Regions from separate parts of the Marinobacter sp. VGCF2001 genome, predicted to be linked through region 1. Evidence: predicted binding sites of a transcription regulator. Region 1 holds the regulator's gene; the other holds the start of a gene.
What was found. Region 1 encodes FliA, which starts transcription of late flagellar genes. Its sites were predicted from a motif close to CTAAAGTTTNNNNNNNNNNNGCCGNTAA; they were not measured.
Positions count from the first base shown of each region.

Region 2: a site for FliA is predicted at 2,595-2,622, ahead of ACP2AU_RS15255 (flagellin). Genes of this name have one in related genera too.

Region 1 covers NZ_JBNFVX010000001.1:594,715-607,595, reverse strand. The annotation lists gene flhA (flagellar biosynthesis protein FlhA) at 1-149, shown strand, start outside; gene flhF (flagellar biosynthesis protein FlhF) at 205-1,500, shown strand; gene ACP2AU_RS02820 (MinD/ParA family protein) at 1,571-2,383, shown strand; gene ACP2AU_RS02815 (RNA polymerase sigma factor FliA) at 2,416-3,159, shown strand; gene cheY (chemotaxis response regulator CheY) at 3,314-3,697, shown strand; gene ACP2AU_RS02805 (protein phosphatase CheZ) at 3,719-4,504, shown strand; gene ACP2AU_RS02800 (chemotaxis protein CheW) at 4,523-6,655, shown strand; gene ACP2AU_RS02795 (protein-glutamate methylesterase/protein-glutamine glutaminase) at 6,689-7,837, shown strand; gene ACP2AU_RS02790 (flagellar motor protein) at 7,837-8,577, shown strand; gene motD (flagellar motor protein MotD) at 8,596-9,378, shown strand; gene ACP2AU_RS02780 (ParA family protein) at 9,568-10,365, shown strand; gene ACP2AU_RS02775 (chemotaxis protein CheW) at 10,358-11,134, shown strand; gene ACP2AU_RS02770 (chemotaxis protein CheW) at 11,263-11,751, shown strand; gene ACP2AU_RS02765 (DUF2802 domain-containing protein) at 11,814-12,206, shown strand; gene ACP2AU_RS02760 (ATPase, T2SS/T4P/T4SS family) at 12,233-12,881, shown strand, end outside.
Region 2 covers NZ_JBNFVX010000020.1:13,259-17,096, forward strand. The annotation lists gene fliD (flagellar filament capping protein FliD) at 1-345, opposite strand, end outside; gene ACP2AU_RS15250 (flagellar protein FlaG) at 568-1,002, opposite strand; gene ACP2AU_RS15255 (flagellin) at 1,073-2,506, opposite strand; gene ACP2AU_RS15260 (nucleotidyltransferase family protein) at 2,757-3,077, opposite strand; gene ACP2AU_RS15265 (flagellin) at 3,440-3,838, shown strand, end outside.

The DNA of each region.
Region 1 (12,881 bases):
GCAAGCCAGCCATCCTGCTGGTTTCCGGGCCCTTGCGGCCAGTGCTGGCGAAGTTTGCCAGCTATGGAGTAGAGCGCTTGCACGTGCTCTCGTACCAGGAAATCCCGGATAACAAACAGATCACGATAGTCGCCTCGGTCGGTCAATAAGCCGGCGGAGTATCACGGGAAACCAACGGGTTTGCCGGCGGGAGGATGAAATAGCATGAAAGTAAAACGGTTTTTTGCACAATCCATGGCAGAGGCTCTCAAGCAGGTAAGTCATGAAATGGGGCCGGATGCCGTTATTCTGTCTAATCGCCGGGTAGATGGCGGTGTCGAAATCGTGACAGCGCTCGACTACGACGAAAACATGGCGCGCCAGCGTTTGGGCGATAAAGCCGTAGACGCGACTAACGGTTCACGCCTGGCGGAAATGCAAGCCGACCAGCATCGCCAGTTGGAGGCCGAGCTCAACCGTTCCAGGAGTCGCATTCGCGAGGTCCGGGAAAAGCGGGCGGGCGGCGGTACTCCGCAGGCCGACGCCGTTGACGCTGCCGACTTTTCGTCGCTGCTCTCTGATGCGAAGGCGGAAAGCCAGGCCGATGCCGGTGCCGGCGGTTACGCTGACGAGTTAGCGAGTATGCGTGCGGAAATCAGTTCGCTGCGCGACCTGGTGAGTGGCCGCACTGCCCCTGCCCAACCGTCGGAGCCAGGGTGTAATCCGGTTCAGCAGCGGTTGGCCGAGCGGTTGCAGGAGTTTGGTCTGGGGGCAGACCTGTCTGGTTCGCTTGCCCGCAGGCATCGCACGGGGCGGTTGGAGGATGGCTGGAAGCAGTCACTGAAAATGCTTGCCACCGGTGTGCGCACTGGCCGGGAGGACTGGTTGGAGGCTGGCGGCATCTATGCTTTGGTCGGGCCCACCGGTTCCGGAAAAACCACGACCATTGGCAAATTGGCGGCTCGTTACGTCCTCGAACATGGGGCTGATTCCCTGGCGTTGGTAACCACCGATCGTTATCGGGTTGCCGCCCATGAACAGTTGTTCGTGTTCGGCCGTATTCTGAATGTGCCGGTCCGTGTGGTTGATGAAAGCCATACGCTCGACGATATCCTGGGAGAGCTTTCCGATCGCCATCTGGTGCTCATCGATACTGCCGGCCTGACCAGTGCCGACCGGGGGTATCAGGAACAGTTGGCAGATCTCGCCCGCTGCGACCACAATATCCGTACGCATCTGGTGGTCTCGGCGACCAGTCAGCCACGCATCATGAAATCCGTCTGGCATTGCTATAAGATGGCGGATCTTGCAGGCTGCATCATCACCAAGATCGATGAGGCGCTAACACTGGGCGAGGCGTTGGGTTTCGTTATGGAAACCAGTTTGGCGGTAGCCTGGTATACAGACGGCCAGAAAATACCCGAGGATCTTCACCGTGCGTCAGCGGTTCCGCTGGTTCGCCTGGGTGTCGAACGGCTCAGGACGGTACAGGGTGCCGAGGCCATTGCAGAAGGCGCCTGAGTTATGCTGGCAACCGACACAACATCGGCCTCGTGCCCGACCAAGAACGTAGTGAGAGACTGATAACAGTATGAGCAGACCACATCCGGTTCAGGTGATTGCGGTTTCCGGCGGCAAAGGCGGTGTCGGTAAGAGCAACGTTTCGGTCAACCTCGGTATCGCCCTTGCTCAGAAGGGGCGGCGGGTGGTCTTGCTGGATGCGGACCTGGGCCTTGCCAATATCGATGTTTTGCTCGGCATCACCGCCAATCGCAATCTCCAGGATGTCCTGAACGGCGACTGCGACCTCAAGGAAGTGCTGGTAAATGGTCCTGGTGGCATCAAAATCGTGCCCGCATCGTCCGGAACCCAGCGCATGACCCAGCTCAGTGCCATGGAGCACGCGGGGCTGATCAACGCGTTCAGCGAACTGGGAGACCAGATCGACGTCCTGATCGTAGATACCGCGGCCGGCATTTCGGAGTCGGTGGTCAGTTTTCTCAGGGCCTCCCAGGAGCTTCTGCTGGTGGTCTGTGATGAGCCCACATCAATTACCGATGCCTACGCTCTGATCAAGCTGATGAACCGGGACTATGGCACCAACCGTTTCCGCATCCTGGCAAACCAGGTCCGTAACGAGCAGGAAGGGCGTCATCTCTTTGAAAAACTGACCCGGGTCACCGAGCGTTTTCTGGATGTGGCACTACAATACGTGGGTATCGTGCCTTACGACGAGGCCGTCAAGAAAGCGGTTCAAAGGCAGAAAGCCGTGCTGGATGCCTACCCGCGGGCGAAAGCTTCCATCGCCCTCCGGGCGTTGGCTGAAAAGGTGGACAGCTGGCCGTTACCGTCGTCCCCCCGTGGCCACCTGGAGTTTTTCGTGGAACGGCTCGTCGAAGTCTGATCTGAATCCAGTCCTACAAGAAAACCGGATACATGACATTGGCGAAAAATCTGGGAATTTACCATCACGCTGGTGCTGCCAATCCTTCTGATCTGATTGAAGAGCATGCGCCACTGGTCAAGAAAATCGCCCTTCATCTGATGGCCAGGCTGCCTGCGTCTGTCCAGCTGGAAGACCTCATGCAAGCCGGCATGATCGGGTTGCTGGAGGCGGCACAGCGATACACCTCGGGCAAGGGCGCAACCTTTGAAACCTATGCCGGTATCCGTATACGTGGCGCCATGGTGGATGAAATCCGCAAAGGCGACTGGGTGCCCCGTTCCGTGCACCGTAATTCCCGGCGTATTGCCAGCGCTATCAAGGCCGTAGAAGACCGTACCGGGCGCGAGGCCCAGGACGCCGAGGTAGCCGAGGAGCTGGGTACCGGCCTCGACGAATACTACGCGTCCCTGGCGGACGCCAACAGTGGCCGACTTTTTAGCCTCGATGAGCTCAATGAATCCGGTGAGCTGCCGATAGAAGAAGCGGAGAGCAGTGATAATCCCCTCGACGGGATTGCGTCCGGTGCGTTTCAGCGGAGTCTTGCGGAAGCCATTGAGCAACTGCCTGAGCGGGAAAAGCTTGTATTGAGCCTTTATTATCAGGAAGAGCTGAACCTGAAGGAAATCGGGGCGGTGCTGGGGGTCAGCGAGAGCCGGGTGAGTCAGATTCATAGCCAGGCAGCACTGCGCCTGCGCGGTCGGCTATCCGATTGGCAGGATGATGGCAAAGCCTGACGGACAAAGCGCAGTGTTCCTGTTCGCTGTGTAGCTTTTGGTAACCGGTGCTTTACAACGTGCGCAAACGCCACACAATAAGCGGTTAAGGTAGCAGCCTGCTAGACTTTCAAAAGGCTGAATGAATTCCGGGTGTTACTGACTGGAGGTCCCATTGGACAAAAATATGAAAATCCTCATCGTGGATGATTTTTCCACGATGCGACGAATCATCAAGAACCTGCTTCGAGATCTTGGCTTCACTAACACGGATGAAGCTGACGATGGCAACACGGCGTTACCCATGCTCAAAAGTGGAAAGTACGACTTCCTGGTGACGGACTGGAATATGCCCGGTATGTCGGGTTTTGACTTGCTCAAAGCGGTCAGGGCTGATGAAAATCTGAAGAGCCTGCCAGTCCTCATGGTGACAGCGGAAGCCAAGCGGGACCAGATTGTCGCCGCGGCCCAGGCCGGGGTGAACGGTTATGTGGTCAAGCCCTTCACGGCAGCCGTACTCAAGGAAAAGATCGAGAAAATCTTCGAACGAATCCAGTAACCAGAGGTCGGATGGCTCGTCATGAGTGATAGCAAACAGAACCATCAGAGCCTTGATCCTGAGGTGGCTGAGAAGCTGCAGAAGCAGGCTGCCGACCTGGTCGAGAACGTTAACGCCGGGAATTATGCTGAGGCGATGACTCTGATCAATGAACTCGGTGAGGTTCGGGATCAAAGTCTGTACCGGGAAGTGGGGCGACTGACTCGCAGCCTCCATGAGGCAATCCGGAATTTTCAGATAGACCCGCGCAATGCCGAGCAGAAAGAGGCATTGTCGAAAATGAGCGATGCCTCGGATCGCCTGGCCTACGTCGTACAGATGACCGGGCAGGCGGCGAACCGGACCATGGATCTGGTGGAGGAAAGTATGCCAGTGGCCCATGCCATGCGGGACGAGGCTGTGGTCCTGCGGGATGAATGGCAGAGGCTGCGCCGACGCGAGATGGAACCGGCAGAGTTCCGGGAGTTGTACGGCCGTATCGATAAATTCTTCGTCAGTCTGAGCTCGGATTCTGACAACCTTTACCAGAATTTGTCAGAAATTCTGCTTGCCCAGGATTTTCAGGATCTTACCGGACAGGTTATCCAGAAAGTCACCGCTCTGGTGAAGGAAGTGGAAGACAACCTTCTCAGTCTGGTTGTGATGGCCAGTCACGTGGATCAGTTGACCGGCACGGTTCACCAGATTGAAGAAAACGAAGAATCGGCCGAGAAAGGGGTGGGCCCCCAGATCAAGGCTGAAGAACGGGAAGATGTAGTTTCGGGGCAGGACGACGTAGACGATCTGCTGTCCAGTCTCGGATTCTGATAATAAAGAGGGTGACGCATGGCGTTAGATGCTGATGAAGAGATCCTGCAGGACTTCCTGGTTGAAGCCGGCGAGATACTCGAAAAGTTGTCGGAGCAGCTGGTGGACCTGGAGCAGCATCCTGACGACAGCGATCTGCTGAACGCCATTTTCCGTGGCTTCCATACCGTCAAGGGCGGCGCTGGTTTTCTGCAACTGGAGGCGCTGGTTAATTGCTGCCACTCTGCGGAGAACGTGTTCGATATCCTCCGTAATCACAAGCGTACGGTCACCTCGGATCTCATGGATGTGGTTTTGGAAGCGCTGGACCACGTGAATGCCATGTTCGAGGAAGTTCGCAACCGCGAGGAGCCAACGCCTGCCCCGGATGAACTGATCGCAGCCCTCAACGACCTGGCCAAACCTGAGGCAGACGATGCCCCGGAGGCCGATGCCTCACCGGAAAAAGCCTCTGAAGCCGAGCCTGAAAGCACTGCTGCCGCTGACCAGGGCGATATCACCGACGAGGAATTCGAGCAGTTGCTGGATGCATTGGCAGACGAGAAATCCGACGGCCAGACACCCGCAGCAAGTGAATCCGCCAGCACTCCAGCGGATACCGGCAGCCAGTCCGATAGTGACGAAATCACTGATGATGAATTTGAGGCGCTGCTCGATCAGCTCCACGGCAAAGGTCAGTTCTCGGCTGCTCCAGTGGAAGAGGAATCGACGCCGGCCGCAGAGTCGCCGGGCAGCGCTTCCGAAGCTGCCTCCGGGAATGCGGATCTGATTTCCGACGACGAGTTCGAAAACCTGCTGGACGAACTCCACGGCAAAGGTGCTGGCCCGAGTGCTACCCCGGCCGGGCATCAGCCGGAACACCCGGCTGTTGCTGCCAAAGCCGAGCCCAAATCCAGGCCCGAGCCAAAGAAAGCCGATCCTGCTGCCGATAAAAAAGCGGCCGCCAAATCTGCCCCGGCGCCCGCGCCCGCCCGGGAGGCTGCGCCTGCCGGAGAAACGACGGTACGCGTGGATACCAAGCGGCTTGACGACATCATGAATATGGTCGGTGAGCTGGTGCTGGTGCGTAACCGTTTGCAGCGCCTGGGGTCCGAAAGCGAAGACGAACATATGCACAAAGCGGTTGCCAATCTCGATGTGGTGACCACCGATTTGCAGTCGGCTGTGATGCAAACGCGGATGCAGCCGATCAAGAAAGTATTTGGCCGCTTCCCCCGGGTTGTCCGCGACCTTGCCCGCAGCATGAAGAAAGAAGTTAATCTGGTCATGCACGGCGAAGAAACGGATCTGGACAAAAACCTCGTTGAGGCCCTGGCTGATCCGCTCGTGCATCTGGTCCGAAACTCCGTTGACCATGGTGTGGAAGCGCCGGATGTCCGTGAGGCCGCAGGCAAGCCGCGAGCCGGAACAGTGACCCTCTCGGCAGAGCAGGAGGGGGACCACATTTTGCTGTCGATCGTAGACGATGGCGCTGGAATGGACCCCAACGTCCTGCGTCAAAAGGCCGTGGATAAGGGGCTGTTTGACCAGGATGCCGCAGACCGACTGACCGACAACGAATGTTTTAACCTGATTTTTGCCGCCGGCTTTTCGACGAAAGAACAGATTTCAGACGTTTCCGGCCGGGGTGTCGGCATGGATGTGGTGAAAACCAAGATCGGCCAGTTAAATGGCCAGATCAATATCATGTCTGACAAGGGCAAGGGCACCAGCATCATCATCAAAGTGCCGCTGACCCTGGCGATCATGCCGACGCTGATGATCATGCTGGGCGATCAGTCGTTTGCATTGCCACTGGTGAACGTGGTCGAAATTTTCCATCTGGACCTGACCAAAACCAACATTGTTGATGGCAAAGAATGCATCGTTGTGCGTGAGAAAGTCTTCCCGCTGTTCCACATCAAGCGCTGGCTGGTTCACGGGGCGGCAGGCCAGGCCGAACCGGAGAATGCGCACGTGGTGATTGTCGCCATGGGGACGAAACAGGTTGGCTTTGTGGTGGACCAGTTGATTGGCCAAGAAGAGGTGGTCATCAAGCCGCTGGGTCGGGCGCTTCAGGGGACGCCAGGTATGGCTGGCGCAACCATCACCGGCGATGGTCGTATCGCGTTGATTATTGATGTGCCGAGCCTCCTTCAGCATTACGGCTGAACAGGAATTTCCGGGATTGTGTAGGAGAAATGGATGACAGTTTCTGTCCTGGTCGTAGATGATTCAGGCTTCTTTCGAAAACGGTTGACGGAAATTCTGACGGCTTCGGGCCAGATCAAAGTGGTAGGCGCTGCCACCAATGGGCGCGAAGGGGTGGAGCTGGCAGAAAAGCTGCGTCCCGATGTTATTACCATGGATTACGAGATGCCGGTGATGGACGGCATCTCGGCCGTCAGAGAGATCATGCGCAAGCACCCCGTGCCGGTGCTGATGTTTTCATCTCTGACTTACGAAGGGGCGCGGGTTACGCTTGATGCCCTTGAGGCCGGGGCGGTGGATTTTCTGCCCAAGAATTTTGAAGAAATCGCCCGGGATACCAGCCAGCTTCAGAAGATTCTGATCCAGCGCATTCTGGATGTTGCCGGCAGTCGCCCGGGAGGCCGGGCAGCAACGGTCGCCCCGAAGCCGGCGGCACCCGCCGTGCCGGAGGCGCGCCGTCAGCCGGCTGAACGCTCCGGTACACGGCTGAACCGGCCGGCAGCGCCCGAATCCCATAAGGCACCGTCTGCCGCCGAGCCTGCTCGCAGGTCTGGTCGTAAAACCGCGACAAAGCACTACGGCGTGGTTGCCATTGGTACATCCACGGGTGGGCCGGTTGCGCTGCAAAAGGTGTTGACACATCTGCCTGCCTCGTTTCCCGCACCTCTGGTTCTGGTGCAGCATATGCCAGCCAGCTTTACGCCGGCCTTTGCCGAGAGGCTGAATAAGCTGTGCCGCATTGAGGTGCGCCAGGCGGAAGATGGCGATGTGCTTCGTCCCGGGCTGGCGCTGCTGGCTCCGGGCGGCAAACAGATGATGGTCGAAAATCGCAGCGGTCAGGCTCGGATTCGCATTCTTCCGGGCGATGATCGTTTGAATTACAAGCCGTGCGTGGATGTTACTTTCGGGTCCCTGGCGAGGAGCTTTCCGGGTAAGACGCTTGGTCTGATTCTGACCGGCATGGGCGCCGATGGCAAAGATGGTTGCCGGATGATGAAACAATCCGGTTCGGTGATCTGGTCGCAGGACGAGAAAAGCTCTGTGATCTATGGTATGCCCATGGCGGTGGCCAAAGCAGGGCTCAGTGACGAAATTCTGCCGCTTGAGGATATTGGCCCCCGGTTGGTTGAAGGGGTGAGCTAATGGATATTCTGAGCCTGCTCGGAATCATCCTCGCGTTTGTGGCGATACTGGGTGGTAATCTGCTGGAAGGTGGCGCCGTAAGTTCCCTGTTCAATGGTCCCGCGGGGTTAATTGTGGTTGGCGGAACGCTGGCGGCAACCATTCTGCAAACTTCCTGGCCCATGCTCAAACGAGCGTTCAGTCAGATCCGCTGGGTCTTTGTTCCTCCGTATATTTCTCTGGAAGATGGTATTGGCAAAGTCATTGACTGGAGTGTAAAAGCCCGTAAGCAGGGTTTGCTGGGGCTGGAAGGGCTGGCTGAACGCGAGGCGGAACCCTTCGCCCGCAAAGGGCTCCAGTTGCTTGTCGACGGTGCCGAGCCGGAGTCTATCCGGAGTATCATGGAGGTGGATCTGGAGAACCGCGAGCAGCGGGATCTGGAATCTGCACGGGTCTATGAGGCCATGGGCGGTTACTCGCCAACCATCGGTATTATCGGTGCGGTTATGGGGCTTATTCAGGTGATGACCAATCTGGAGGACCCTCAATCCCTTGGTGGCGGTATCGCGACCGCGTTCGTGGCAACGATTTACGGCGTGGCGCTGGCCAACCTGTTGTTTTTCCCCGTGGGTAATAAACTGCGGGGTATCATCAGGGAGCGCTCGCGCTATGAGGATATGATGATTGATGGCATCATTGCCATCGCCGAGGGTGAGAACCCGAAATCCATTGAATTGAGGCTGCGGGGCTTCCTGCAGTAACCCGGGCCAGGGCTTGCTATGCGCCGTCGCAGACCACCTCAGGACGATCTTCATAACAAAGAGCGCTGGCTGATTTCCTACGCCGACTTTATCACTCTTCTGTTCGCTTTTTTCGTAGTGATGTACTCTGTTTCTTCGGTAAACGAGGGCAAATACAAAGTGCTCTCGGAGACCTTTACCGGCGTATTCAACGCACCGCAGCGCTCCTTGCAGCCCGTGGCGGTGGGCGAACAGCCGGTCCGGGCGCCAGAGCAGGACCGGCAAGACGTCATTGCTCCGCCGGTCGCGGAGGCACCACGAAACTCCGAGCTTGATGCCAGGGATCGTGCCGAGGCCCTGCGCTCGATGGCCAATCAACTGGCCATGGAGTTTGACGAGCTGATCACTCAGGGCGTTGTAAGCCTCGAAACCAGCAGCGAGTGGATTGAACTGAACCTCCCTAACAGTATGCTTTTCAGCAGCGGCGATGCCGAGCCCCATTATGATTCGTTCGAGGTGATTGAAAAAATCGCCGGTGTGCTGAAAGGGCGGGATAATGCGGTCAAGGTTGAGGGATTCACCGATAACCAGCCTATTCGCACCAGTCGCTTTCCCTCCAACTGGGAGTTGTCCACCGCCCGGGCAGCTGCAGTGGCCCGAATGCTGATGATGGAGGGCGTTGAACCTGAACGCCTTGCCGCCGTTGGTTACGGCCAGTATCAACCGGTTGCCCGGAACGATACCGAAGAGGGGCGCCGTCGTAACCGGAGGGTTGTATTGTTGATCTCCCGCGATGCCAGTATCCGCGGTGCGGTGCGCTGATTGCCACGGGGTGGCAGGTGCGTATAGCTGAGCTGGCACACTTCCTGTATTACCTGTTGTTCATCGTGACAAATCGGCAAGGGTTTGCCGCAAAAGCATAGAGGCAGCTTTCAAGTTACCCGTGTCCTTGCCGTTAAGTTGAACAAAGGCCGGCCCGGAGCTGGCTGAGCTGTAACCGGAGAACAAAGCGTGCGTATCTGGGCGGTAGCCAATCAGAAAGGTGGAGTAGGAAAGACAACCTCGGTCGTTGCCCTGGGCGGCTTGTTGGCCCAGCGTGGCAAGCGTGTGCTTGTGGTTGATCTGGACCCACACGGGTCGCTGACCAGTTGGTTTGGTTACGACCCTGATGCCATTGCCCATAGCGTGTTTGACCTGTTCCAGCACCAGGGCAAAGTGCCGGATGGTCTGCCCGCGCAGCTGATCACGGATACCGGTTGCCCGGGGCTGTCTTTGTTGCCAGCCAGCACGGCTCTGGCGACGCTGGAGCGTCGGATGATCGGCGTTGAGGGGATGGGGTTGATTATCTCCCGTGCGCTGGCTCAGCTTTGGGATGACTTTGACTACGTGATTCTCGACAACACGCCATCACTGGGCGTGCTGATGGTAAATGCGCTGGCTGCGGCCCAATTTCTGGTTATTCCGGTACAGACGGAGTTTCTGGCGATCAAAGGGCTGGAGAGAATGCTGCATACGTTGCAGATGATCATGCGTTCGCAGAAAAACGAATTGCCGTTCATGATTGTCCCTACCCTGTACGATCGCAGGACCCAGGCGTCCGTTAAAAGTCTCAATCTGTTGCGTAAAACCTACCCGGACACCCTATGGCGTTTTGCTGTTCCGGTTGATACGAAATTCCGGGATGCCAGCCAGGCTGGGGTTATACCTTCGCAATTGGATGCCGAGACCCATGGCGTCAGAGCCTATAATCATTTGCTGGATGACCTTCTGAAGCGGATTACTTCGGTGCAGGAGCGTCAGCATGGCTGACAAAAAACTGACGGAATTGGCAGCGCCGGAAGCGGCGATTGCCAGCTATCTGGACGAGCTTTTACACACGGCCACTCACACGGCTTTGCAGGAAGAACAAGTCAAGACCGAGCCAGAGCCGGTGGTGGCAAAGCCCGGACCGGTCCGGACCGAGGAGCCCGCGGAAGTGCCGCGAACCCGGGCGCAGGTTCGCCCTGCAGTAAAGGAGCCGGTGGTGGTGCAGAAGGCGCCAGCATCGGTCAAGGTAGAGGCTCCAACCCCCGCCCCTGCGCCCGGCAAGGAGGGAGACGTGCCGCCGGCAAGGCCGGACTGGTCCGAAGAGCCGTTTGAATGCCTGATCTTTACCGTGGCGGGATTACAGCTTGCTGTGCCACTGGTATTGCTGGGGGCCATTCATCGTATCGAGGAAGAGATCCGTCCTATCCCGGGCAGCCCCCGGTGGTACATGGGGATACGGCCGGACCAGCAGCACAATCTGCGGGTAGTGGACACGGCCGAGTGGATCATGGCAGGCCGGGTTCCGCCCGGTGCCCGCGACAACTACCGGTTTGTAATCCGGCTTGATGACAGCGAATGGGGGCTGGCCTGTGACGATGTCGCCCAGTCGTTTACTCTCAAGCCAGACGAAGTGCGCTGGCGCACGGCCCGCAGCAAGCGGCCATGGCTGGCAGGTACGGTGGTGGACCATATGTGTGCCCTGATCGATGTGCGCACCATGGCTCATTTGCTGGTCCGGGCGGAACGTGAGCACCACCTGGACCTGAGTTAGCCGGTCCGTTACTCAATGAAACCGTGCGAGGCTGGCACGGTTTGTGCCCTTAACTATAGTATTGGGCACTGATGATGAATTTTTGACGATCAGGTTGCCCGCCGGGCAGCCGAGAAGGAGAGAGTGCTATGGCATCCCCGAGCGGACAGCAAAATCAGGCCCAGGACGATCAGGTACTGCAGTACGTGACTTTCCGCCTGGATGACGAGACGTATGGCATCAATGTGATGCAGATTCAGGAAGTACTGCGTTACACGGAAATCGCGCCGGTTCCCGGAGCCCCGGACTATGTCCTGGGGATCATCAACCTGCGGGGTAACGTGGTTACGGTTATCGATACCCGTCGCCGGTTTGGTCTGGCGGATGCCGAGGTTACCGATGCCACCCGCATCGTGGTAATGGAATCATCCAGCCAGGTAATGGGCGTTCTGGTGGATTCGGTAGCAGAGGTGGTCTACCTCAAGGCCAGCGAAATTGAAACTGCGCCCAACGTGGGGAACGAGGAAAGTGCCAAGTTCATCCAGGGTGTATGCAACAAGAACGGCGAGCTGATTATTCTCGTCGAATTTGACAAGATGCTGTCAGACCACGAGTGGGCTGAAATCGCGTCGCTGTAACCGGCTTTTCACAGCGCAGTGATGGACGCTTTCCGTGGTCACCAACAACGGAGACGTCCATCATGAGTTTCATCATTCCCTCCTGGCTGCCATGGGCCCTGACGGCCGCCGCTGTTACTCTGGTTCTGGTTCAAGGCGTTATCCATGGCCGGCGTATACGGGCCCTGCAGGCCACAGTCAAACAGCGGTGCGATACCCTGGGCCGTGAGTTGCACGCAACCACCAGCGGCAGCCTTGGGGTTGGCCAGCGGTTGGTTGCCTGTGAGCGCCAGCTCCACGAGCTAAAAAATACGCTGGAGGAAATGCGGCAAAATGACCCGCTGCGAATTTCTTATGATGAGGCTTCCAGATTGGTTGATCTCGGCGCCGATATCGACGATCTTATGAACACTTGCGGAATTTCCCGTCCGGAGGCCGAGCTGGTTTCTGCACTCAAAAAGCGACAGGTGGCCTGATCCGGCGTTCTATCGGATGCAGCTGAATGAAAAAGCTCTATCAGAGGGCCGCTGAGGCCCTTGCTGTTGTTTCCCGCGCCGATTTTGTCACCGGTGCCGATCTCGTCCCCTCCATTACCGGCCATTCCATTCCCCGCGAAGAGACCGTCGGTCACCTCCTTGGCCTTCTGCCCGAGATTGAACCTGATCAGGTTGTTATGCACATCGGCGGCGGCTCTGGTTACCTGACCGCTGTTCTGGCGGATTTGGCGCACCGGGTGATCTACGTCGACCGTAATCCGGCACTGGCGGACAAAGCCAGGGAGCGGTTCTTCGAGCACGGAATGCACAATATAGATGTAATCCAGCGCGCAGCCGATGACGGGCTGGAGGTAGACACGCTCTGCGATTTGGTTCTGTGCACCACTTTTATTTCCGACCCCAAGGCGCTGGCGCCCTGTTTACGTGAGGGAGGCAATCTGGTGTGCCTGGAAGGGCGCGCCGGTCCCGTGCCAAGCGTTGCCATGTTCCGCCGCAAGGGCGATACGCTTGACCGCGTTCGTACCCTCGGCTGGATAGATTTTAACCGTAATTCCGAGCAGATTCTGATTGATCTCGGCCTGGTCAGTGAACCTGCACTGGCAAAGGCACGCGCAGAGGCGGCAACCAGAAACGAGCGGGTTCTCGATGTTTTGC
Region 2 (3,838 bases), on a different contig from region 1:
CACATCCCTGGAGGCCAGCGCCTGAGCGGAGGCAAGGCTGGTGACCTCAACGCTGTAAGAGCCACGGTTTGCCTTGGTGGAATCTACCTCAACACCAATGCTCTCGTTCGAAGAAGACGCAGAGAAAGCCTTGAGGTTATCCGGTGAGCTCAGCTGCCGCATGGGCAAACGCAGTTCGGTGACGGCACTGCGAAGCTTGCCATAGGCGGATAACAAAGCCTCGGCTTGCTGGGTTTTCTGGGTTAAACGGTTTTCAGTGGGCTTGCGCTCGGCCGCGACCAACTGATCCACAAGATCCGAGTTCAAAACCCCGGAACCAATTCCCAACGATGATATGCCTGCCATAACCATGCCTCCTCAAGGGGGCTAATCTCTGCACTGAACTGTGTATCGGCCGAAAGCGGCAAAACTTTGCCCTTCCGGCGAAGAAAATTGTAACAGCACGTTAAACCAAGCTTAGCGCCAAACGCAGCCCCGCGCAGCTATAACCGAAAACACCGCCGGACCCTCTCGGGTGCGGCGGTGCTGAAATACCGTTGCTGTCATCCGCGCAAAAGCGGCAAGCTTTTACACTTTGATGTTAAACAACGTCAGCGGTTCATCCTGCTGCAATTTTTCTGCCAACCTCAAAGCCACTTCATCCGGAATCTGGCGAATCACTTCCTGGGTTTGCTGATCAACCACCTTTACGATGGTCTGGCCCATTTCATTATCCACTTCAAACTGCAAATCCCGCTGCACGTTCTGAACAAAATCGTTCAGCTGGCTCACCGCCTGATCCAAACCCTCGCGTTGCGCTTCGCTGCGCTCCTTTAGCTGTTCCGCTTTGGAGGCTTCGTTGGCAACCTGGGTATTCTGAACCTGGCGAGCACCGGCAGTAGAAGCAGCAAGGTCAGGGGCGTTCCGGCCCTCGGCCTGAGATGACGACAGCGCCTTCACCGGGGCCTGATCACCGGCATTCACCAGCTTCAGGTTCGGGTTGTTCAGGTTAACGTCATTCATAGCTTTACCTCGCTATCCTCAAACGGCGGAAAACCGGAACCCGAGGGTTCCGGCTGTTACCGCTAGCCCCTTACTGCAGGAGGGACAGAACCTGCTGCGGACGGGCGTTCGCTTGCGCCAGGACCGAGATACCGGCCTGCTGCAGCACCTGGGACTTGGAGAGCTTCGCTGTTTCTGCGGCAAAGTCGGCGTCCAGAATACGGCTGTTAGAGGCGCTCAGGTTTTCCACTGAGGTTGCCAAGTTATTGATGGTAGACTCAAAGCGGTTCTGGACCGCACCCAGATCAGCGCGAGCCGAGTTGATAGCTTCAAGCGCACCATCTACCGCGTTGATAGCCTTTTCCGCACCAGGCACTGTACCAATATCAATAGCACTCAATGCCGTACCGGTCTTACCTATATTTTCATTAAAGGCAGCCAAGCCAGCACCAGAGATGACCAGCGAGTTATTAACTTCGTCAGAAGTAGTTTTGAACTCAATGTCAACATCTGAGGCGTTAACATCACCAGCTGTCGCACCAATACCCAAGCTCGTTAAATCAGTACCAGCTGAGGTACCTACAGCAATGTTTGCAGTAATATTACGACCATCGGCGGCGACCAGGTCGAGTTTACCGCCCTTGTCTTCAGCAATTACTCCAGTCACTGATGATACACTGTTAATTGCTTCTAGAGCCGCCCGACTATTTGCAGAGTTATCGCCATCCACTACTGCGACGTCGATATCAGTACCATTGATTGTTAGAACTGCAGTCCCAGCCGTGGTTACAGCAGTGCCACCAACTGCGGAAGTACCCGCCACCGTATTTACGTCAGCGGTAGCAGAAAGACCTGCCACTCCCGACTTATTAAGAGCCTCGGCAATATCTTTCGCATCTTCGTTAACGTCACCCAAATCTACTGCAGCATTACTACCAACAGTGACAGACAGATTACTTGCGCTAGCAGAACCAGTAACACCAACATCTGCTTTGCTAACACCAGTAAAGGTACCCAATGCAGAACTTCTGGCATTCGCAATGTTATCAACAGTGATTTTTTCACCAACATTGGCGCCGACTTGAAAGCTCTTTGCAGTAAACGTACCGTCCAGGACTTTGGTCCCGTTGAATGTGGTCTGCGTAGCAACACGATCCACTTCTTCTACCAACTGATCAACTTCCGCCTGAAGAGCAGCTCGATCAGATGCGCTATTGGTAGCGTTAGCAGACTGAACAGACAGATCCCGAATGCGCTGAAGATTGTTGGTAATTTCGTCTAAAGCACCTTCAGCCGTTTGGGCCAGCGAGATACCGTCATTGGCGTTACGCTGAGCGACACCCAAGCCTGATATCTGTGACTGAAAGCGAGTAGAAATGGCTAGGCCAGCCGCATCATCTTTGGCAGAGTTGATCCGCAGACCGGAAGACAGCCGCTCAAGCGCCTGATCATTCATTTTCTGGGAGTTGCCAAGCTGGTTTTGGGCAGTCAGTGACGCAACGTTAGTGTTAATACCGAGAGCCATAATGCTTCTCCTTCGACCGATGTCGTTCTTTCATGGAAAAGGTTTGGCGCCCAAGTTTTAAGTTGGGAGCGCCGCCCTGTTACTCCACTTAACGGCGCCTTGTGCGGTTGCTTTAGGAAAATTTTCGGGGATTTTGTAAAGGAATGTAAAACGTGGGTCTTGGGGTCAGCGCAGAGGGCACTTGGTGACGTGGAGTGGAACAAAAAAGCTCTAACGAGGACTTTGATGCCGTAGATATGCTTTTAGAGCCTCAGGCTGCATAAAGCTCCCTCTGGCCCGCCAAAACCGATTGCCAAAAATAAGGATTCGACAGTGAGGCCTCGGTGATCAGATCAACCGGGCGGTTAAAAAGATCTTCTAAATCCAGCTTCAAATCGAAGAGCGCAGCGGCAATCTCACGAGCAGATAGATCAGATTCGAACGCCACGAGAAAGTCGAGATCACTATCCTCCCGAAAACGTTCCGTAGCGGCCGAGCCAAACACAGCCAGAAAACTGACATGATGACGTTTACAAAGCTTCGTAAGCGCGCCTTTGTGCTCCTGAAACATCTCTGGCAAGGATGCCTGCATCGTCAAACCCATCTCTTGAGGCTCTGATTAGCTTCCATCATACCGCCACTGCTCGCAAATCAATACTTTCAAAGTCGCACCCCGGAACATTTTATGGCGTGAAATGCACCACCAACGCTCCCGGCAACCGGCAACCCCTTTCCTTCCCTCGCGCCATAATTCCGGCAATACCTAATCGCCCCTCCACTGTCAGCAAAAGAAATTAGCCAATAAAAACAGCCTAATAGGACTCAATTTTGAAACATGGCACACCCTTCGCTTAGTACACGGCAAAACGGCAATTTAACGAATTTCCGCCGGTGAGGGTTCCCCTTCAAGATCGGGCACCAGGCCTCCGGCACCTCTGAGCAGGGAGAATTGATATGCCTCAGGTCATTAACACCAACATTGCGTCGCTGAATGCTCAGCGTAATCTGAACGCCTCGCAGGGGCAGGCCAATACCGCACTTGAGCGCCTATCATCGGGCCTGCGCATTAACTCCGCCAAGGATGATGCGGCTGGTCTCGCCATCTCGGAGCGATTCCAGTCCCAGATTTCCGGCCTGAACCAGGCGCAGCGGAATGCCAACGACGGTATTTCCCTGGCGCAAACGGCTGAGGGGGCAATGGATGAGATTACCAATAACCTGCAGCGTATTCGGGAATTGGCAGTTCAGGCTGCTAACGCGACAAACAGCATCTCAGATCGTCAGGCGCTGGATCAGGAAGTTCAGCAGCGAATTCAGGAAATCAATCGTATTGCGTCGCAAACGTCATTTAAT